Regions from separate parts of the Acidaminobacter sp. QWL-03 genome, predicted to be linked through region 3. Evidence: riboswitches for the same ligand, from Rfam matches in the RefSeq annotation. Region 3 holds a riboswitch; each other region holds the start of a gene.
What was found. A riboswitch is a leader RNA that binds a small molecule or an ion and turns the genes downstream of it on or off. The one in region 3 is predicted to bind cobalamin.
Positions count from the first base shown of each region.

Region 1: another riboswitch for cobalamin. It lies ahead of AC4PHM_RS13070 (ABC transporter substrate-binding protein); the one in region 3 lies ahead of AC4PHM_RS15415 (energy-coupling factor ABC transporter permease).
Region 2: another riboswitch for cobalamin. It lies ahead of cobT (nicotinate-nucleotide--dimethylbenzimidazole phosphoribosyltransferase); the one in region 3 lies ahead of AC4PHM_RS15415 (energy-coupling factor ABC transporter permease).

Region 1 covers NZ_CM178752.1:2,782,306-2,789,881, forward strand. Annotated here, with positions in the region: gene AC4PHM_RS13045 (HD domain-containing protein) at 1-429, shown strand, start outside; gene AC4PHM_RS13050 (ribonuclease H family protein) at 524-1,084, opposite strand; gene AC4PHM_RS13055 (Lrp/AsnC family transcriptional regulator) at 1,300-1,737, shown strand; gene AC4PHM_RS13060 (thioredoxin family protein) at 1,895-2,110, opposite strand; gene AC4PHM_RS13065 (thioredoxin family protein) at 2,199-2,444, opposite strand; cobalamin riboswitch at 2,930-3,061, shown strand; gene AC4PHM_RS13070 (ABC transporter substrate-binding protein) at 3,169-4,128, shown strand; gene AC4PHM_RS13075 (FecCD family ABC transporter permease) at 4,175-5,227, shown strand; gene AC4PHM_RS13080 (ABC transporter ATP-binding protein) at 5,233-6,009, shown strand; gene AC4PHM_RS13085 (M3 family oligoendopeptidase) at 6,069-7,576, opposite strand, start outside.
Region 2 covers NZ_CM178752.1:1,171,986-1,179,561, forward strand. Annotated here, with positions in the region: gene AC4PHM_RS05325 (RNA-guided endonuclease TnpB family protein) at 1-890, shown strand, start outside; gene AC4PHM_RS05330 (hypothetical protein) at 977-1,390, opposite strand; cobalamin riboswitch at 1,482-1,665, shown strand; gene cobT (nicotinate-nucleotide--dimethylbenzimidazole phosphoribosyltransferase) at 1,775-2,902, shown strand; gene AC4PHM_RS05340 (SWIM zinc finger family protein) at 3,012-3,734, opposite strand; gene AC4PHM_RS05345 (DEAD/DEAH box helicase) at 3,731-6,463, opposite strand; gene AC4PHM_RS05350 (S8 family peptidase) at 6,612-7,576, opposite strand, start outside.
Region 3 covers NZ_CM178752.1:3,335,423-3,342,998, reverse strand. Annotated here, with positions in the region: gene cbiD (cobalt-precorrin-5B (C(1))-methyltransferase CbiD) at 1-393, opposite strand, end outside; gene AC4PHM_RS15430 (ATP-binding cassette domain-containing protein) at 390-1,235, opposite strand; gene cbiQ (cobalt ECF transporter T component CbiQ) at 1,232-2,014, opposite strand; gene AC4PHM_RS15420 (energy-coupling factor ABC transporter substrate-binding protein) at 1,998-2,294, opposite strand; gene AC4PHM_RS15415 (energy-coupling factor ABC transporter permease) at 2,316-3,056, opposite strand; cobalamin riboswitch at 3,187-3,382, opposite strand; gene AC4PHM_RS15410 (ABC transporter ATP-binding protein) at 3,531-4,538, opposite strand; gene AC4PHM_RS15405 (ABC transporter permease) at 4,538-6,277, opposite strand; gene AC4PHM_RS15400 (ABC transporter substrate-binding protein) at 6,277-7,576, opposite strand, start outside.

The DNA of each region.
Region 1 (7,576 bases), 550 kb from region 3:
TCAGCGCTCGGACTGCTTCACGACCTGGATTACGAAAAATTTCCGGATAGGCATCCTTATGTCGCTGTAGACCTGCTCGAGCACAGGAATTTTCCGGATGAGTTTGTGCTGGCCGTAAAAGGCCATGCAGATTATACGGAGACGCCAAGGGAGACGCTGATGGCGAAAATGCTTTACGCCTGCGACGAGCTTGCCAGCTTTGTAGTTGCGGTGGCACTGGTGCGGCCTGACGGCTTTGAAGGCCTTGAAGCTAAATCCGTCAGGAAAAAACTGAAGGATAAAGCGTTTGCACGGGCGGTGAACCGGGAGGAAATTGAAAAAGGCGCTGAAGCGCTTGGTTTTGAGTTAATGGAACACATTCAGACGGTCGTCGACGCCCTTAAGGAAAGAGAAGCCGAGCTTCAGGCTGAGGGACTCAGCTTATTGTAGCGGCGTTTGCTGGCTGTGAGAACAACATGAAACCTAAAAAAACCGCAGTCATCTGACGGCGGTTTTGGTGTGTGGCGTATAATGAGCGCAAAGTCTACATAGGCTGGCTCTTTAATTTCATCTCATCAATACCTTGGTTGGCAAGGGCGTCAACCTTGGCATTCATTTCGAGCAGATGCTTGAAGGTGTCCTCAGAATAGGTGCGTCCATTGTAGCGCTCAATCTTTTCCTTCCACTGGCGGACTTCTGTCGTTTTTTTCAGATTGAGATGACCTTTGATTTTTAAGAATTCTATTTTGCTGAAGCTTTCGACCAAGGGCAGCAGTGCTTCCCATAGGTCTCTGTTTTCGACCGGCTGCCGGGAAGAATTGATCCAGCCGTTCAAACGCCATTTATCATACCAGCGCTCTCGAAAGCAGTTGACCAGATAGGCGCTGTCTGAATAGATTTCAACAGACAGATCCTTGGATTTAAGGACTTTAAGGGCTTCCAGCACGGCAGTCATCTCCATGCGGTTGTTGGTGGTGTCAATCTCTCCGCCGTAGAGGGTTTTGACGTTGTCGTTGTATTCGAGGAGCGCTCCCCAACCGCCAAAGTTTTGATCCGATTGATTGCCGGCGCAGCCGCCGTCTGTATGTATGGTCACGAGTTTCACGCACGGAAGCCTCCTGTCTTTCAAGTGATTTTTAAATCTCATTGCATGATTTTCAGTTAAATTTAAGGGTTTATTGACTATTATTGCACAAAAGCAAAAAAAAGGCTATAATCGTTTCAATGAGACCACAGCCAATGTGGCGCGAGTAGCCAAATGACGCGAGTAGCCGTCAGGCGCAATAGCCGCAAGGCGCGATCGGGGGAGGAAAGTAAATCATGGACGCAACAGATAAGGAAATCCTAAGAATCCTTCAGGACGACGCCAAGCTGTCCATTTCTGAATTGGGACGAACCATTGGTCTGTCAACCACGGCGACCAAGGAGCGCGTGAAAAAGCTTGAGCAGGAAGGTGTCATCAAAGGGTATACAGCTGTCTTGAATGCCTATGAGGTTGATGCCGGCTTACTGTCCTTTATAAGTATTCCACTTGGGGATGTCAGCATAGCGGAGATGGGCGAGAAGCTGGTCGCTATGCCGGAAGTCCTGGAATGCCACAAAGTCACTGGAAATACCACCTTTTTAATCAAAGTCAGAACCTCTACGACCACGGAGCTCGAGAACGTCATTGAGAGAATCAACGACTTTGCCCGAAATACCTACACTTACGTCGCACTCTCTACTTTAAAAGAGACTTCCAAACTCAAGATTGACTAAACCTCTGCGCGAGGCCGTCACCTTGGTTAATGGAAGCTCATTGAATCACAAATAATCGTACTTCAGTACAACAATCCACTAAAAAGGCTGCTCCGGCGGCATGGTGAGCATACCGTGTCCCGAAGCAGCCTTTATGCTTAAAGCCTTAGGTGGATCCCTACTCGTAGAGGGCAGTTTTGATCCCGTGCTCCGCGAGGGCGCTGCTTAAAATGGTCATGGCTTCCCGTACATTAGGCGTTCTGCCCTGATGCAGGAGTTTGCCCTCAAGTGCCATTGCCGGCATCATTTCAACTCCGGCTGCCTTGATGAGCCGGATATCAGCTATGATTTCAACCTCCAGTGAAACTTTCAATTGTCGTATGGCCTCATCCACGATGGGCGCAATTTTCGAGTACCCTCAGCACACTTGATCATAAATAATCAATTTCATGGGCGTGACTCCTTTCAAAGTTCCCGGGGGTCTATTTCTTTTCCTGAAGTAAAAGGGCTTCGAGGCTGCTGCGCCCCGGAACCGCGTTCGCGGCGTAAACCACTTTGCCATCAATGCTCATGGCCGGTGTGGTCATGACACCCGCCTTGTAGATCTCCATTAGGGATTCTACTTTTTCAACCTCGGCTTGAAGGTCGTATTCAGCCAAAATCTCAAGGACCAGTGCGTACATTTTTTCACATTTATCACAGCCGTGGCCGTAAATTTTTATGTTCACAAGTTATCCCTCCCGGATGACGCGCTTTCATGTTGTCTACATTGTACACCCGAAGGACTTTTAGAGCAAGACTGGGGGCGGATGCGCGGTGGGATGCAGCGGACTGGCGGTAAAATTATGGGGTTTTCCACAGGAAAAGCCCTAAGTCTGTGAATCCCTTGTGTAAAATCTGTGTAAAACGGTGGATAACCTGTGGACTATGTGTATAACCGAATCTGTGTTCGCATCGAAATTTGTCGAATAAACACCCTTAATACGACTTATCCACAGAAACTGTGGATGAACTGTGTAAAAGTTCAGTTTTCTTGGGGATGGGATGTGTAAAAGCCCGCTGAAGGTGGGGAAAACAAAAACCACTCATCCAGAGGGTAAACTGTGGATTTAATGGTGAATCTGAAGGCGATCCATTTAAGCCGATAGTCTTTAGAACGGAACTTATGCAAGCGGGGTTGCATTTTTTTCTGTGATCAGGTATGATAGGTCTGAAATTAACATAAATCCTTGGTGTCTACGGACTTAATTGGGAAGCCGGTTTGAAGCCGGCACAGTCCCGCTACTGTGAGCGCAGCAATTGGAAACGCGCGAGTCAGGAACCAGCCGAAGGATTTCTGGTACATCAACTCACGAGGATGAGGTTGACCGGCTACATAGGCGAACCCTATATATAATAGGGTTTCCAGCTTATCCGTATCGGTCCTCACCTAAAAAAGGGAGGATTTTTTTAATGTTCAAAAAGAAGTTTTGGTCACTGCTCTTAATGCTCACGTTGGTTTTAACACTGGCGGCATGCCAGTCCCCTGCCCCGGAGACGCCTGCCGAAGCACCTGCTGAAACGCCTGCAGAGGCACCTGCAGAAGCAGCCGTAACCGTGTATCCGCTCACAGTGACGGATGCCTCGGGTAAAACAGTTGTCATTGAACAGGAGCCTATGAAGGTCGTTTCTTTGTCACCGGCTGCGACTGAGATTGTCTATGCCATAGGCGCAGGCGAAAAATTGGTAGGCCGAACCGATTACTGCAAATATCCTGCTGAGGTGGCGGATGTCCTCTCCGTCGGCACAATCACGGAGCCCAACATTGAAACCATAGCCTCTGTCGAGCCGGACCTGATTCTCGTGTCCAACATGTTTAACGATGATGTCCGCATCAAGCTTGAATCACTGGGCTACAAGGTACTCGACCTTTCTTCCCATGACACTTTTGAAGGCGTCTACAACGCCATTTCACAGACCGGCAGTGTCCTCAACAAACAAGACCAGGCAACTATCATTGTCGAAGACATGAAGACAACTGTTGCTCAGGTCGAAGAAAAAGTAGCCGGTGTCGAACCAAAGACCGTTTATTATGTTGTAGGGTATGGCGAGAGCGGCGATTACACTGCCGGCGCAGGTACGTTTATTGACCAGATGCTGACCATGGCAGGCGGCGCTAATGTCGCCAATGACACGGAGGGCTGGAAATACAGCATTGAGAAGCTCGTGGAGAAAGATCCGGAGTTCGTGATCTGCTCACTGTACAATGACGATAAAGCAGGCATTGAAGCCACGAATGGCTACAAAGAGCTGACGGCGGTCAAAGAAGGCCGTCTTGTGGAAGTCGACAACAACCTCATTGATCTTCAGGGACCCAGACTTGCACAGGGACTGCTTGAACTCGCGAAAATAATGCATCCGGAGTTGTTCTAATTCAAAACGGATGTTTCCCGTTACTAAAAAAGGATGTGTGGCACGCATGAAAAAGCGAAATAAAAAGCTGATTCAAGGCCTTGTGGCGCTTGCTGCAGGACTCGTGCTCGCCGTTGTCGCCGCAAGCGCAATTGGCTCTGCAGATATTTCATTCATGGACAGCGCCAGGATTCTGTTATCCAGAATTCCGTTGTTTGACACCATGATTCAACTGGATGAAATAAAACCCACACACGAGGCGATTCTATTGAAGATCCGCCTGCCACGCATCTTTCTTGCCGCTTTGGTTGGCAGCGCCCTGTCTGTATCCGGGGTAGCCTATCAGGGCATCTTCAAAAATCCAATGGCAGATCCTTTCGTCCTTGGGATCTCCTCTGGCGCGGCTTTAGGCGCCACCTTAGTCATTGTGACAGGCTTCAATGCAGGTATCGCCGGACTCAGCTCTGTTTCGGTGGGCGCATTCACCGGTGCGATTATGGCAGCTTACATTGTTTACAACGTCGGCAGAGTCGGCAACAGGACGCCGGTGGTGACGCTGCTGCTTGCGGGGATCGCGGTCAACTATCTGCTGTCCTCCATGATTTCCCTGATTATGTCGCTCAACCGCGATGAAATGGAGCACATCATTTTCTGGACTATGGGAAGCTTTGCGACGGCAAACTGGATGCAGATTCTGGTGGCTGCGGTGCCAATCACCATCGGCACAGGGTACTTGCTGATGTATGCCAGGGATCTCAATGCCCTTGCCATAGGCGAGGAGAGCGCAAAGGGTGTCGGTGTGGACACTGAAAAGGTGAAGAAGAGTATTCTGGTGGTGGCCTCCATTGTCACAGCGGCGGCGGTTTCGGTCAGCGGCATCATAGGCTTTGTGGGGCTCGTCATCCCCCATGTGGTTCGGATTATTTCGGGCCCGGATCACAGGACTCTGCTGCCGTTTTCGATCTTAGGGGGCGCGACGTTCCTGGTGATTTCAGACACACTGGCCAGAACCCTGATCATGCCCGGAGAGCTGCCTATTGGCATCATAACGTCAGTTTTTGGCGCGCCGTATTTCCTGTATCTGTTGTACCGCAATAAAACGCGGTCGAGTGTGAGGTGAGTGTAATGGAATTTCCAATTCTCGTCGAAGGTCTACACTTCGCGTATTCCAAAACGCCGGTGTTGAATGGCGTGGACATGCGCATCCGTAAAGGCTCGTTCACGACTATAGTCGGACCAAACGGTTCCGGGAAGTCCACGTTTGTCAAGAACCTGACCAGGATGGTGCATTCGGGCAAAGGGATCGTCACGGTGAACGGCCGGGACCTCGCGTCTTACTCCCACAAGGAGCTCAGCAAGGTCATAGCTTCAGTGCCCCAGGTCACCGCGACTGAGTTCGACTTTTCCTCTCACGAGATGGTCATGATGGGTCGTTATCCGCATCTGAGACGATTTCAGCCGGAGTCGGACCTGGACCACAAAATTGTCGAGGACGCCATGAGGGCAACAGGTGTCTGGGAAATGCGGGATTTTCCCATCAACAGCCTCAGCGGCGGCGAACAGCAGCGCGTGATCATTGCCCGGGCCATTGCCCAAGAGCCTGAGATTCTGGTGCTGGACGAGCCCATTGCCCATCTTGATCTGCATCATCAGATCGAACTGATGCGTCTCACGCGAAAGCTAACCAAGGAGCGCGGCATCACTGTGGTGGCGATTCTCCATGACCTCAATTTTGCCATTGAGTTCAGCGACTATGTCTTCATGATGAAGGATGGCCGCGTTTACAAAGAGGGGCCGCCTGCCAATGTTATAAAAGAGGAATACATCAAGGATGTCTACGCGGTGGATGTGACACTGATTGTCAATCCGGTGACGGGCAATCCTCATGTGATTCCGAGGTGAAGTGATAAAAAAGAGAGTCTGCCGATGGTTGATAATACAAAACCATCGGCAGACTATTTTTATGCCTTATTTTTCGCCAGAGTCTTGAACCTGCGGATATCCCCCAAAATAACCTCCAGGGACTTCAGCCAGAAATCTTTTGTGGTGACGTCAATGCCCACAGAGGCACAGACCGATTCTACAGAAGCCTTTCCGGATTCGGACAGGAGCTGGTCGTACCGAGGCAGGAAGGACGTCCCTTCTTCTCTGTAGAGTTGATACAGGCCCTTGGCGAACAACAGCCCAAAGGCATAAGGGAAGTTGTAGAAATTGACTGAAGCGCTGTAATAATGACCTTTGACCAGCCACATGTAAGGGTGGCGGACATCAGGATCCATGGCATCACCATAGGCAGCTTCCTGGGCCTTCAGCATTTCTTCCTTCAGCTCATTCACCGACAGGGCGTGGTCCGTTCTAAGCTCAAAGAGGCGGGATTCAAAGAGATAGCGGGAATAAATGTCGACAATAGCCTGCCCGGCATCCTGAAGGCTGCTTTCCAGGACCGTCATGGCTTCGGTGTCGGAGAGGGTCGCAAGCGCCGCGTCGGCAATGACTGTCTCACAGAAGGTCGACGCGGTTTCTGCGAGGGTCATTGGCACTTCAATATTGAAGAGTTTTTGGGATTCCAGCCTGTAATCGTGGTAACCGTGGCCGAGCTCGTGGGCGAGGGTCAGGACATCGCCCAGACTGCCCTGGAAATTTGTCAGGATGCGGCACTGGCGAACCGGGTAGAGGCTGGAGCAGAAGGCGCCGCCGACTTTGCCTGCTCGAGGCTCAACATCGATCCACTGTTCGTCTCTGGCATGGGCCGCAAAGGCGCCCAGCTCCGGATTATACGTGCTGAAATGCCGAATGACAAAGTCCATGGCAGACTCATAAGTGTAGGCTTCGGACAGAGTTCCGACAGGCGCGAAGAGGTTGTGGAATTTAAGGCCGTTTTCATCCCCAAGCAAGGCTGCTTTTGCCTTGTAATAGCTTCTAAGCTCCGGAAGCTTTTGCTCGATGGCACTGATCAGCGCATCCAGCGTCTTCCTGGACATTCGGGCTTCTTTAAGTGTCGCTTCGAGGGGAGAGCTGTACCGGCGCTGCTCCGTCAGTGTCAGCACCTCGCCTTTGATTGAGTTCAGCGAAGCGGCTATGCTGTCTTCAATTTTTGGCAGCGCTGTGAGCTCTGCCAAATAGGCCTGGCGCCGGACTTCGGGATCAGGATCGTGGGCCAGTGCCCTGACCGCAGACAGTGGCAACTCGGTCATTTGGCCTTGAGCGTCAGGGACGGCTGCCATCAGCGTTGAAGTCAGTTTTGCATGCAGGGTCTCCCAGGCATCCGATCCCGTAATGCGGAGCTTGGCGATCAGAATTTCCTCCTCGTCGCTGAGAAGGTGATGGGCTGCTTCAGCCCGCTCCTCCAGGGCGAATTCAAGGTCTTTGAGATAGTCGGAGCCTGAGTCTTGGAGCCATTGGTCCAGGTCCTCTATGCGACCGACAGCGCGCTTGAGTCTGACGTCGAACACGGTCAGCTCTGCCTGAA
Region 2 (7,576 bases), 1.4 Mb from region 3:
GTAAAACGCTTACCTTTTATGATCTGGAAGGACACCCGAAATTCAAATCCTACAGGGATTTAGTCCAGTCCTGCAAAATGAGCTGGACCGGAAACAATATCGAGGTCAAGGAAAAGGAAGTTCAGTATACCTCCTCCGGCAAGTATAGAAAGCAAAACTGCAAAATCAAACTTCCAAAAGTAAAAGATGTTAAAATTGCCTATTCAAGACCCTATCAGGGTAGACTGGTATCTGCATCGGTCACCAAAGAATCAGATGGAAAGTATTACGTCAGCCTGTGCTGTATTGAAATAGAGCATGAGCCAGCTGCTGCGACGGGTGCAAACGTTGGCATCGATATGGGCTTGAAAGCGTTCTATTACACCTCTGACAAGGAGGTCGCGGCAAATCCAAAATATTACCGAAAATATGAAAAACGCATGATCAAAGAACAGCGCAGGCTTAGCCGTCGTCAGGAGGGCGGAAAGAATCGAAACCGACAGCGCGTCAAAGTGAGCCGTTGGCATAAGCGGGTTAGAAACTGCCGAAAGGATTTCATTCACAGGCTGAGTACATCGCTGATCCATCGCTACGATCAGATCTTCATAGAAGACCTAAATGTGAAAGGTATGATGGGAAGCAGAAGACTGGCAAAGAGCATTGCTGACGCGGGCTTTTCAGAGTTCTTCAGACAACTGGAGTACAAGGGTAAATGGAATTATAAGCTGGTACACAAAGTAGACAGGTTCTATGCGTCTAGTCAATTCTGCTCTGAATGTGGTCATCAAAGTGAACAGACAAAGGATTTAAGTGTAAGGCTATATCAGTGCGAGATATGTGGACTAGAAATCGACAGGGATTTCAACGCAGCCGTCAACATTTTAAAAGAAGGATTAAGAATCGTAAGTTAACGTAACAAGAACCGCAGGAACTGTGGGGATCGCTTGGTATATTTCGCATCGGTGGATGTGAGGACCCAAGAATCCCGTGACTTCAGTCATGGGTGGTTCAACTCACTCCCAGGCTTAAACCTGAGCGCTGACCAATCCTCATCCAGTGCGATCTGTCTGACAGGTTCAAGGCCAAGGTCCTTAAAAGCGTCCCAAAAGTTATCCCGTCTGAGATCCGACTTGTATCTCTTGGACGATTTTTTAGGATACGCCACCCAGATCAAACCGGATGGGTCCATAGTGCTTTTGAGAATGGGTTTAATTTCCGCCAGCTGCGCTTGGTCCCTCGCAAAGCACAATACAAAGAGGCAGGTTTCACCAGGCGGATCAAAAAGTACTGTCAATTGCTCCTGCCACTGCGCTAATACACTGCTGAATGCTTCAGGGACATTGAAAGCAAATATTGAAGTCTGATCCTTAACGTTGAGTTTCTTTAAAAGCTCTGCCGATGGTTGATCCATAACAACGCTCCTCCCATAATTACTTTCACACATCCAAATTATACCTTTTTGCACTTGATATCTTCAAAAATTCTGTTAGAATCATATTAATTGAACATGAACGCTCTTAGGTGCCCCATGCTGGGGAGAATAGGGAAACCGGTGAAACTCCGGTACGGACCCACCACTGTAAAGGACGAGTCTTTCGCTGATCCACTGGCTTTCGCCGGGAAGGGGGCGAACTAAGACGCTTGAGTCCCTTGAGTCAGGAGACCTGCCTAAGAACAAAAGTCTTTCCTGGGTAACGGAGAGCAGCGGAGATGACGGCAAAGTCCCGACCACAATACTTTTTATTGTGGCGGGACTTTATTTTTTTACCAAAATTTGACTTGGAGGAGATTTAAAATGACAACCGAACTTAAAACAAACAAATTTCACGGCCTGGAAGCACTCAAAAGCGCAAGCCCCGAAGCACTCGAAGCGGCAATAAAAGAACTTGCCAGCGGGATTGAAGCGCTGGATCAGAATGCGGCCGCCGGCATGCAGCAGCGACTGGACTCCAAAATTAAGCCCCTGAGAAGTCTTGGCGTCTTAGAAGACATTGCCCAGCAAATCGCGGGGATTATGGGCACCCCTAACCCAAAAGTTAACAAAAAAGCCGTCCTCCTGATGGCAGGCGACCACGGCGTCGTTGTGGAAGGCGTAAGTGCCGCGCCACAGGAGATCACTGCCCAGATGTTTTACAGTTATCTGAGAGGAGAAGCCGGCATCAACGTCCTGGCAAGGCACGGAGGCGCGGAAGTCATCTGCACGGATATTGGCATAGTCTCCCCTTTGGATCCTCCAGTGCTCATGGCCAACCGCGTCAAAAACGGCACGGACAACATTGCCCATGGACCAGCCATGACGAGAGAAGACGCTATGCGTGCAATTCTTACCGGCGCGAGAATCGCCTCAGAAGCCATTGATTCAGGTGTGAACCTCCTCGCTACCGGCGAAGTCGGTATTGGAAACACGACGCCGAGCGCGGCGCTGATTTCTGTCTTCACCGGACACAGTGTCGAAGAAGTCACAGGCCGCGGCACCGGACTTAAGGATGACGCCCTCAAACATAAGGAAAACATCATTCGCCAAGCGATCGAAGTCAACCAACCTGACCCTGCTGATCCAATCGGTGTGCTGTCCAAAGTCGGTGGCCTTGAAATTGCGGCGCTCTCCGGCGCAATCCTGGAAGCCTCTTACCGGCATGTTCCTATCATCCTGGACGGTATCATCTCCACCGCCGCGGCCCTCGCAGCTGCTCAAATCGCGCCTCTTTCAGCAGCCTACATGATCTCCTCCCACAACTCTGAAGAAAAAGGCCACGAGATTGGCCTGAAACAGCTTGGCATTAACTTCCGTCTCGACTTCCATATGAGATTGGGTGAAGGCACAGGCGCCGCTCTTATGTTCCCTATGGTTGAGGCTGCGCTGAAGATCGCGGATGAAATGGCGACGTTTAACGCTGCTGGTGTTACGACGGGGGATTTTTAGGCAACTGGCACTCAGTCTAATTTAAACGAAAAAGTCCCTTTGCCGATGGTTGTGAGAACCGTGACCATCGGCAAAGGGACTTTGTTTTTGTATTTAATTAATTATTGCTTTACAACTCTAATCCAAAGTGGTCTTCCAACTCTTCCGCTTGGATTTCCCGCTCGCTCTTCTTCCCGGCATTCTTCAGCATGCTTTCCAGCTTGGCCTCCATGGACTTTTTCACCAGTTCCCGTCCGTCTAAATGCCTGAGTTCGAAGAACAACATGGGGTTCTGGTCCAGCCTGGCGCCGACGCCGTAAAGCACCGCGGCCACGTGCTTACACATGCTGGCCCAGTCCGGGCAGCTGCAGTCAAAATGAATCTCCTTGGGGGATGGAAACAACCCATACTTACGGTCCTGAAACAGAACCTCCAGCGCTTTTGGAAATTTGCCTTCGACCAGCTGTTCCAGGGAATCAATCTGATGATTGCACAGCGACGTGATCTGCGCCCATTTGTCGTCGCTTAAGGTGTCGATGCTTATTTCCACTTTGTAGGGCTTCGACCGGCTGCCCTGGACCAGTGCGTCGACGCGGCCTTTGGTGATTTTAAGGTCCAGGACGGTGTTGCTCTTCACGTAGCTCTTGCCCCGTCCAATCCTGTTGCTGTAATCCGCATAGCTCTCCAGGTTGGCATTCCAGGCTTTGCCCCACCACGTTCTGGCCAGGGTCCGTCCCTCGATGATCACCGGCTCAGCCTCAGGATTCTGCTTCATCAGCTTTTGGAGTCCCTTCTGAGCCTTGGCCTTTTTCTCAGCGACCGTTTCCGGCCTTCGATAATTATAGAAACTCATGAGACATCACTCTCCAGACTGAGCATGGCCACCAGTGTCTCATTGCTGTATTCCGTGATCCACTGCTCGCCGCTGGTCTCTTGTAAGAGTTCACCCGAGAGCTTTTGCTTTTCCTCTATGATGGCGTCAATTTTTTCTTCGACGGTGCCCTTGGTCACCATCTTGTGCACCATGACGTTCTTGTTCTGACCGATTCGGAAGGCGCGGTCTGTGGCTTGGTTTTCGACGGCGGGATTCCACCACCTATCAAAATGGATGACATGGTTCGCCGCTGTCAGGTTGAGTCCGACGCCGCCCGCCTTCAGGGACAGTACCATATAGGGCACATAATGCTCGCCGTTGAACTGCTCGACCATCTCGCTGCGACGCTTGACGGGAGTCCCGCCGTGCAGCACCAATCCCTCCTTGCCAAAGATTTCCTTGAGGAATGCAGACAAGGGCTCCGTCATTTCCCTGAACTGGGTAAAGATCAGCACCCTCTCGTGCTTGTCGTGAATGGTTTCGCAAAGCGCCCTTAAATGCTCGAACTTCCCGCTGTGCTCCTCCTTAAACGCATCCTGACCCAGATATTGGTCCGGATGATTGCAGATCTGCTTGAGTTTCATGATGCTGGCCAGGACGAGACCCTTGCGCTCGATTCCTTCGGCTGTTTCCAGTTTCGTCTTCACGTCTTCAACCAGCTGCTTGTAGAGCAGCACTTGCTTTTTCGACAGCCCAGCATAGGCGTTCATCTCGAGTTTGTCAGGCAGATCCGCGATAATGGATTTATCCGTCTTCAAGCGCCTGAGAATGAAAGGCTGTATCATCCTTCTGAGTTTAGTGTAACCCATAGTTTCCTCACCCAGCTTCTTTCCGAATTTCGCAAACTCCTTGGAGGTTCCGAGCAAGCCCTGATTGAGAAAGTCAAAGAGCGACCACAAGTCACTCAACCTGTTCTCGATGGGGGTGCCTGTCATGGCAATGCGCATACCTGCAGGAATCGCTTTGATGGCCTTGGTCTGCTTCGTGCCTGGATTCTTGATGGCCTGGGCTTCATCCAGAATCAACAGATCCCAGTGTTTTTCCTTTAAGGCTTCCATTTTGACGGCCATCCCATAAGTTGTGATGTACAGGAATTTTCCTTCCTCAATCTCGAGTTTGCCTTTACCCTTGAGATCGCTTTTATGCAGGATCTGATAAGGCATCTCCGGGGCGAACTTTTCAATTTCCTTCTGCCAGTTGCCAATCAATGAAGCCGGCAGCACCAGCAGGGTTTGGCCCCCATTGTCAGTGAGTGTCAGACACTCAGTTTCGTCTTTGGGTGTCTGACACCCAGTTTCATTTAGTGTCTGACACCGCCCGTTCAATCTGTAATGCTCCAGGAACGCGATCATCTGGACCGTTTTTCCGAGGCCCATGTCGTCTGCCAGACAAGCCCCAAAGCCATATTGCGACATCCGGTTCAGCCACTGGTAGCCCGTCTCCTGATAAGGCCTCAGCGATGCCTTAAACGTCGGAATTTCTTTGGCAGGTTCTGTGGACACCGGCAACACCAAGCTGTCTTTGAGAGTCCTGAGCCACTGACCGTTGGAAATAGACACCTCGACCTCGCTATCAGCCACATCCAGCAGTTTCTCGGGACTGAGCTCCATTCTCATGGCGTCACTCAGGGTCAGACCCCCGTGGCCTGACTGCCCTTCAATCCTTTCAAAGGCCAGCAGCACCGCCTCAAGACGCTTCTTATCTAGTTCCACCCATTTCCCCTTATACTGGACCAAACCTTCAGCCATCTCCAAAAACGCCCGAACCTCCGCTTCGGTCAGCGTGTCGTCGCCCAGTTTCATGACTGGCACAAAATCCAAAATGGCGTCCATTCCAACTTTGGATGGCGACTTTTCCCCCACCGTCACGGATACCTGAGCGATCCGGCTCTTCTTTCGCCACCAGTCCGGCACGCGGCACATAATCCCAGCCTCTTCATACAGGGCGGTCTCCTTCAAAAAAGTATAAGCTTCCTCGCTTGTCAGCCTGAGAGGCAAGAACAACTCCCCACTTTCCATAAGCCCCGAAATAAACGCGCTCCGGTCCGCCGCCTTGATAACGGTGGAAATCAAGGCCAGCAGCCTTTTCTCATCCCCCTCGAACTCCTCTAGGGCGTGCTTCAGCGGCGTGTGCACCGCCCGGTTGCGCGTCTCCGGCTTCGTCGAATAAGTCGCCATAAACGCGAACGGAAATCGCTCATCCTTGCTTTCGACCAAATGAAAGAAGACCCTCCCAGCAACGTTGATGCCCGCGTTGTGCTCCGTAAAGTACCGGCTGACCGAGCCCTCATAGACCTGAATCTCCCTTTTGAATACCTGCAGCAGCCTCTCCCAAAGCCTTTCGAGCCAAGCCTCGTTCACAAATTCCATGCCATTGACAAAGGGCAGCCTGTCCCTGAGCCGCGCCGCTTCTTCACCCGAAAGCTCGACCTCGATCAGCTCGCGGTCCACTTCCAGGTCCGGCTGTTGACTGATTTTCCGGATCAGAAGCTCTGCTACTTGGTGCAGATACTCGAGCCCGGCTGAAAACCACTTCTCCCGGCTCAGATATCCCAATCGGTACAGCGCCTCGAATTTGTCCCGCTCGAAAACACCTGCCCACTCCAGTACTTCTGCCGATGGTTCCCCTTCCCCAACCTCCACCACAAAGGAAACCAGATTAAAATAAGCATCCAACTCACATGCTTCGCTGCTTTTATAACGTGCCATTCGCACCATCCTTTGACCATAAAAAATCCAAACAGACATTTAAATATCATTCTGATTTTATCTGAGAATGTGGTCAATGACAAATGTTATGTAAAAAAAGCGGAAGCGGGTGTCTGAGAGACCTCGGACACCCGCTTCCACTTTAATATTACTTGCCGCTCACATTGAATTTGATAGGTATTGCATCAACTGGTTCAAGACCCGCCAACGAAGCGGTGGCTTTAATTGTATATTCACCAGTTGGTGCTTTGTTGGCCACTTTGTGCGCCGCTGAAAATACTCCCAATGCGCTGGTGACACCGGTGTAACGTTTGACAAGCGTAGAATTTGGTTCCGGACTCCATACTTCAATAGCTACATTTGCCCCACTGACCGGCAAGCTATTTTGATCCTTCACCTCAACGGTGATATAGAACAGTGCGTTCCATTTATAGACTGCTAAATTGGATGGACTCGTTATTGAAACGTTGAGCTCGGTAACGGGAACCGTCGCGTCTTCTTTAAAATATGCCGTCGCAGTTATATTCGAATTCATAGTCACGTTAACAGTGCTAGTTAAAAAATCGGTGCCATTGATGACCCACTTGTCGAATAGGTGACCATCGGCAGGAGTGGCACTGAGTGCTACACTTGAGCCTTCGTTATACACATGGGTGCCACTTATAGGTGAAGTGGTGCCCAATCCGTCCACGCCAACGGTCAGCGTAAACTGTGTCACAGGCGTGGACACCGCATCAACAGCCCGGTCCGCACGGACGAGGCCATTGCCTTGGTGTTCAAATGGAAGATTTAGATTCTCAGCTGTTGTCGTCAGGATCTGCCAGACCTCTCCATTACTCATCATTGGATTCTCAGCCCATACGAGCGCCGCAGTCCCAGCTACGTGAGGCGATGCCATGGACGTGCCACTCCAGCCTTCCTCATACTGGCTGTCTGGAACGGTGCTCATGATGTTGACGCCCGGAGCAATAAGATCAACATCAGGGCCTGTGCTTGAAAAATAGGCGCGATCATCGCTGCTGTCTGAAGCAGCTACCGCAATAACTGAGTCATATTTTGCAGGGTAACCCACTGTATCACCTGTACCTGCATCATTTCCAGAGTTCCCAGCAG
Region 3 (7,576 bases):
GATCGCCGGCTCCCCCACCGCGCAAGGCAGACCTCTGGCCGTCACTACACCTACGCCTGGACCGCCTGTAATAGCGACGTCCGCAGTACCCGCAGCTCCCCCAGACTTAAACCGAACCTCCGCCACAATCTCCATGCCATGGGTGACATCCGGATCATCCCCTGCGTCTTTGCAAATCCCGCAGCGGGCAAAGTCCGGCATCACCTCAGGATGCACTGTCTCAAGCTCAATCTCCTCGCCGGCGGGCAATGTGACACGCACCTTATCCACCCGCTTACCGCTAAGCAGCATTTCCGCCGCAGCCGCCGCAGCCGCCGTGGCACAGGTCCCTGTGGTATACCCATATCGAAGGGCTTTTCCACGCTTCACCACAACACCAAAATCAGTTGTCATCCGCGCCTCACCCACTTCAAAAAGCTTTTACGGGCTTGGCCGATGGTCGCCGCGCCCACCTCAAGTTCCAGCCCATCCTTGTCTCTTAAAATCTCCATGAGGTGGGCAATCCTGGGCAATCTCAAATCATGCATTCTGAGTTGATCCGGCGCTTTAAAAATCTCGCTGCTCGTCCCCCGCATCACGACCTTGCCTTGATCCATCACGAAGACCTTGTCACAGTACAGGGGCACCAGATCGATCTCGTGGGTGGACAAGATGACAGTCACGCGCTGTTGCTTCCTGAGGTGTAAAAGCAGCGACAAGATATCGCTGACCCCTTTTGGATCCAGCCCCGCCGTCGGCTCATCCAAAATGATGACCTCCGGCTCCATGGCCAGTACCCCCGCGATCGCCACCCGCTTTTTTTGTCCAAAGCTGAGGGCATGGGTTGGCGCGTCAGCATATTCCAAAACACCCACCTGCGCCATGACAGCTTCCACCCGCTGGGTCGCTTCCGCCTGAGATAAACCTAAATTCAACAGCCCAAATGCAATATCGCTTCGCACGTCCGTCGAAAACAACTGGTCGTCCGGATTTTGAAACACTATACCGACCCGCTTTCGGTGCGCCATCATAGCGCTGCCCCCATAGGAGATCGCCTGGCCTCTGTAAAGCACATCACCCGCACTCGGCCTCAGCACCCCGTTGAGGTTCAGGAATAAGGTCGATTTTCCGGAACCGTTCCCGCCCAAAATTGCGGTGGTTTGGCCTTCTTCAATCTCAAGATCCACCGCGTCCAGTGCTTTTTGCCGATGGTCATAGGCATAAGTCAGATTTCGAGTTTCCAATATGACGCTCAAACGAGCCCACTCCTTTCAAGCCATACCGTCGCACCTGCCAGCAAGGCCATTGCCGCGGCACCCCAAACAAGTGCGCCGCCCGACTCGTACTGCTTCTCAAGCTGCTGAAAGTCGCCGCTGTAACCACGGGACTCCAGCGCGTCATGAACCCTGTCGCATTTGATATAGACCCTCAAAAATAAGCTTGCGATCAGCTGTCCCGCTGAATGAACAGACCGTTCAAAGGTGACATAACCCAGTCGTGAAGTCTGGGCGGTTTTCATGGTTCTGAGCTCCGTCAAGAAGACGAAAATATAACGGTGCATCAACGACATCAGGGCGATCAGCAATGTCGGCATTTTAAATTCCTTCAGCGCCCAAAAAAGGTCGGACATGGGGGTTGTCAGCAGAATGAAGTACATGCCGCTGACGGCTGCGAGGCTGCGTAGGGTGGTATCGAAACCATCGGCAAAAGCTTCTGGGTCTATGCCAATAATCCTGCCGAACATAGACCCGCCAATGATTAGCGAAGTCCCTTCAGCATGAGCCTGCAGCATTAGCGGAAGGACAGCCATGGCAAGAAATCCGAGAGGCAGGGCCAGCAATTTGAGGTAGGCGCTGACACGCAGTTCCGTGCTGCGAAGCGTTAAGGTCCCTATGATAAAAATCATTATGAAACTAAACTCAGCATGATCCGCCAACAGCGGGGTCACGGTAGCGCAGAAGCCAAACAGCAGCTTTGACTTTGGATTCACCCTTGCAATTCGGGCTCTGAGCACTGCATCATCCCTGCTGAGCACGACTGTCAACCTCTTTCTTGCCGGCAGTCATCCTGCCCAGGATAAACCCTAATGCACCTGCTCCAATAGCGGCCTGCAGGCTGAACACCAAAGACTCCACTTCGCCGCTGGGAAGTTCAATCAGAGGCTCGAACCAAGGCACATATTCCGGATCAATGGCCATAACCGCCTCTTCAGCCATGCCATCAGCCCCCGAGAACTCGGCATTTTTTAAAACTATGACGGGTACAGCCGCGAGTAATAGGGTCAACGCAATAAAAATCAGATTTTTTTTCAACATGCTGCCGTGCTCCTTTCGCTTTTACGCTATGACTTTAAGCGCTTTGAGCGCTTCGCCGTTATATTTTTCAAGGACGCTGAAAACAACTACGGTTACCAGTCCTTCACTGATGGCCAGAGGAATCTGTGTCAATGCGAAAATGCCAAGAAATTTGAACAGGGACGTCATAACGTCGCCATCTGACGGATGTGCCAGGGCGAGCTGCGTTGCCGTAACTATGTAAGTCATCATGTTGCCCGAAAACACTGCCAGAAAAACGGCTGTGCTGCTTTTCACTTTTAAGCGCTTCATGAGCTGATACACTAAAAACGAAACCAGAGGCCCTGCAATGCCCATGGCGAAGGTATTGGCGCCCAGGGTCGTCAGCCCGCCGTGGGCCAGAAAAAAAGCCTGAAACAGCAGAACTATAACGCCAATAATGGCCATGGCTGAGGGTCCAAATAGAATTGCGCCAAGGCCAACGCCTGTCGGATGGGAGCAAGTTCCCGTCAAGGAAGGAATTTTCAGTGAGGACATCACAAAGGCAAAGGCGCCGCACATGGCAATCAGCACCAGAAATTTTTGCGAGACCTCAACTTGCCTTTTAATCGAAAAATATCCCGCCACCAGAAACGGCAGGCTGATAAATCCCCAGATCAGTGCCCACAGCGGGGGCAGAAAACCCTCCATAATGTGCATGGCTCCGGCTGGTGCAGCAGCCAAGAGGATCAGGGCGGCGGCTGACGACAATGCAATTGCTGTCTTGGCTATTTTTGTATACATTATGACACCTCCATGAATTTGGGCGCGAAGGCATAAAAAAAACTCCGGCGCATTAAAGCGTCAGAGTCATATTGCGATCATAGAGACATAGCATGCCTCATCATAACCTTTTCCGTCTCCACGCAGAAAAATGCTAACTACAATAAAGGCAGGTCTTCTGGCTCAGCTTCATCATACAATCTTGCGTCTTCCCAATGGACTAGCCATCAGTGACATTAAGCAAGTGTACTCCACCTTACAGCAACGGGGACTGCGCGGGATTTTCACCCGACTTCCCTTTTAATTGCCAGGATTTCTCCTGGCAAACCTTTACTGGATTCATTCAATTGAGTCAAGCATAAATCATCACTTTGGCCTTGTCAAGAAGTTGAAGGAAAACTTTCACTCTGCCAAGGCCAGTGCGCTCCATACCTATAGCACCTTGAACATTGACCCATAGTGGCTTGGAGGCAACCCTAATTTTCCATTTTTCCGTCACACCCACGCCAGCTTCACCACGTCATTCACCACGATTTGACTTTTTTGCGCTGTGACGATTTCAAAACCATCGGCAGAAGCCGCACTTAATAACTGGTAACGACATTCAAGGCCGTCCCGGCTCACCCGGCCCACTCTATAAGCCCCCTCGTCCTTCTCCCCTGCTCGAACCAGAACGACGGATTCCGGCCTGTAGCAGCGCCTCAGGATCTGGATGCCCTCAGAGCGCTCTTCCCGAAGTTCTATAATGGGCAACGCCCCATGTCCCCCCAGATTTGACAGAGCCTCCGGCAGCGGCAAGAGTCTGCCCAGCATCCGCCCTGCCAGAAGAGTCACTGGATGCCGGTATAAGTCTGCAGGTGTCCCGCATTGAAGCTGTCGTCCTTCACTCAGAAGCATGATGCGGTCCGAGAAAGCCATTGCTTCGCCGGGATCGTGGGTCACCAGAATGATGGTAACCTCATAACTGTCGCGAATACTGCGGATCATCTGCCCCATGCTGGTGCGCAGCGCCAGGTCCAGACTTGAGAAGGGCTCGTCCAGAAGCAGCACAGAAGGCTTGACCGCGAGGCCCCGGCCTATGGCGACCCGTTGTCTCTGACCACCGGATAATTCTCTTGGATACCTGTTTTCAAGGCCTTCCAGCTCCAGCAGTCGAATCAGTCGCTGCAGCTCCGCCGTGATTTCTTTTCGGGGAATCCCGCGAATGTCCGCGCCATAGCACAAATTGTCCAGAACGGTCATATGGGTGAACAGGGATGGCTCCTGAGAAATGTAGACTATGCCCCGCTGCTCAGGAGGGAGCCCGGCCATGTCCCTGCCATTCAGCTCAAGACCTCCGCCATCAGGCCGTACCAAACCGGAAATCAGCTTAAGCAGCGTCGACTTGCCTGAGCCGGAAGGCCCCAATACCGCTACCAGTTCCGGACGGGAACACTCAAAGGTAATGTCCTCCAGGACTTTTCTATGCTCATAGGTTTTTGAAAGCGCCATCAGTCGCAGCATTATAGGGTTTCCTTTCTGTAGTCAGAGCGGTTGATCCAGGATTTTGAAACGGCATGAGCCATCAGAAAAAGGCTGCCATTGATTAAAATAAAAATTATGGTATACAGGCTGCCCCTGAACAGATCTCCGTATTCCAGCGCGGGGATCAGCAGCGCTCCCAGAGTGGTGATTCGACCGCCGCTGGTCATTTGCGTAGAGAAGGTTTCTGTCAGTGACATCAAAAAAGCCAGGGAAAAGCTGAGGATGAGCGGCGGCAGCGTCGAGGGCAGCAGCACTCTGATAAGATAATCCAGAGGCCGTCCGCCCAGGGTTCTTGCCGCCTCTTCTTGGGCATGACCCGACTGGCTTTGATACTGGAACTGAAGCCCCACAGCGTAAGGAACGACTATGGCAATATGACAGATTACCACGGAAAGCCAGGAGCCGTAATAGCCCAGCCGGATGCTGGCCATCTGTGCCCCCGTGATCAATACTACACCGGGAAACAGCAGCGGCAAAGCCAGGATCACCATGGCTGCGGATCGCCCCTTCACAGCCTTCTTTTTCGAGAGGGCCCTCCCGGCGCAAAAACCAGCAAAGCTCGCCAGCACCCCGGTGAGCCCTGAGATCATCAGGCTCTGTTTTAAAGCCTTCTGCAGCATGGGGTCAGACACGACGCTCAAGGCGCGCCTCACAGCACCAGAAAAATCAGGCATGAGCTGAGGGAATCTCAGAGAGGGTGACAGACCATAGAGGAGAAACCAGACCATAGGTAACAAAATCATTAAGGCATAGAGCCAGGCTATCATCAGCCTTGAACGTTCCCCGGACCGCGGGGTCACACCAAGCTTTCGACTCAGCGGCGCCAGCCAGTGCTTATAGCCCAGCCCTCGTTTAAAGGCTTGATGCAGCAGCGCGACAAAAAACAACGTCAAAACCAGGCACAATACTGCCAGTGTGATCACCAGCGCCATCCGCTCCGGCAGTCTGTGAAGGTCTGGGTGAAGAAGCAACGCATAGTATCTGGCAGGCAGCAGCTCGGGCTTCAATGCTCCAAGCCACACCGGCACCTCAAAGCTGCCAAAAATGAAGGCAAACATGACGCCACCTGCCAGCGCAAGGAGTCCGGCCGACGAAGGCAGATACAGGCTGTGCCACAGGGTCAGGCCGCCGGCGCCAAGGGTTCTGGCTTCGAGCTCAAAGGTATTGCGGATTTTGTCATAGTACGGTTTCAGGATCAGCGCCGCGAAAGCGCTGCCTTTCCATACATACGGAAACCAAAGTCCAAGGCCAAAAGGTGTGTAAAGGAAGACTGGAAACTCAGAGGGCGTTTCAATCCAGTGCCACTGGGCTGCCAACCTTGCCAGAAATCCAGATTGACCCAGCAGCGACTGAGTCGCCAGCGCCACGACGCCGTAAGGCAAAATCACCGTTACTGCGAGGCAGAGGCTGATCAGTACTTTCATGGCCAGGCGACTGCTTCCCGAGAGCGCCCAGGCTATGAATGCGCCCATAAGGACAATCAAAAATGCGGCCGAGGCGCTGAGTCCGGCAGTGTAGACCACGTCCCGCCAAAAATCCGGACGCTGCCACAATGACGAGAAATAATCCAGCGTCACCGCTCTCATGTCCAGGATTGGCACATAGCCCAAAGCAAGTTTCAAAACCTCAGCCAGTCCAAACACCAGGCACAGCGCAATGGGAATCATGGCCGGGATCAGCTGTGCCCAGAAGCGCCACGTTGCCCGGCGCCCTTCCATTAGTTCGCTCCAGTACGGACGCCTACGCCAGCCATTTCCGACCAGAGCATTTCAATCCAGTCAATGTATACTGCCTTAAGTTCTGGCAAACGCCGCTCCACCAGCGCCTCTAGAGGCATTGGAAACACCTCAGCCTCAATGGCTTTCAGCACTTCTTTTTCTTCTTCTGTGAGTGCCGCCGCATCAAAGGCAGGCATGTCCCCCCAAACCTCCGGTTTGAACTTCTCAAGCTGGAGCTGCGGACTCTGCAGGGCGTTGATGGTCAGCAGCGCCGCAGCCTTCTGTGGGGCGTTAAAAGGCACTGCGAGATAGTGCGCGTTGCCGATGGTCCCGGTATCAAACACATAAGCCTCCGCTGTCTCTGGATACTCGCCAGCTGCCACTTGACCCGCTGTCTTGCCTAGCTCAAAGCCAATTGTGAAGTCGACTTCATTGTTCTTAAAGAGCTCATCCAGCTGCGCCTGGCTGGATGGATAGGTTGTCCCCTCCCGCCATAAATAAGGCTTCAGTTCATTGAAGTAATCCATCACCGGCTTCGCTTTTTCTTTGAATGCCTCTTCTGTTAAATCAGCGCTCCAGTCACTCTCCCCGGTCAATTCATACAGGGCACTTCTGACAAAGGCGCTGCCTGCGAAGTCTTCCATGGGATTCGGATAGGTAAAACGCCCCGGATTGGCTTTGACCCATTCCAGCAAGGCTTTATAGGATTTTGGTGGTGCCTCGACTCTGGACACGTCTGTAGTCAAGACCAGCTGCGCTCTGCCCCAGATGGCTTCCATGCCTTCAATGGGGATCCCGGAGTCGGAGTTCAGGTCGCCGGCGGACGTCTCATAATACTTCCCCTGATTCTCAAGGAGTTGATCATAAGGCCCCCAAAGCAGGCCGCCCTCTTTAGCAGTCCTGAAGTTCTCCGCATTGATCCAGAGAAGATCTGCGGAGCCCTCTGCCACGCCGGCGGTTTTTTCATTGAGCAGCAGGCTCAAATATTCCGGCGGGTTCATAGGGACACGGTTCAAGGTTATATTATAAGTCTCTTTTAGATAGTTTGAGACAGTCTGATCCATGTAAGTGTTGACGAGTTCATTGCCGCCCCACATTAAAATGGTCACGGTTTTGTCACGGCCGGCATCCTCCACTTCAGACCAGCTGGCGAAGGTTGCAGCAGTCTGATCTGCCTTTTCTGCGGCTGGCGTGGTTTGACCGCAGCCCACCAGGGCGCCGGCAGCAAGCACGCCGGCGAGAATCAAGCTCAGAAGCTTTTTGTTTGGGTTTCTAGTTTCTATTTGGTTTCCGTTCCTT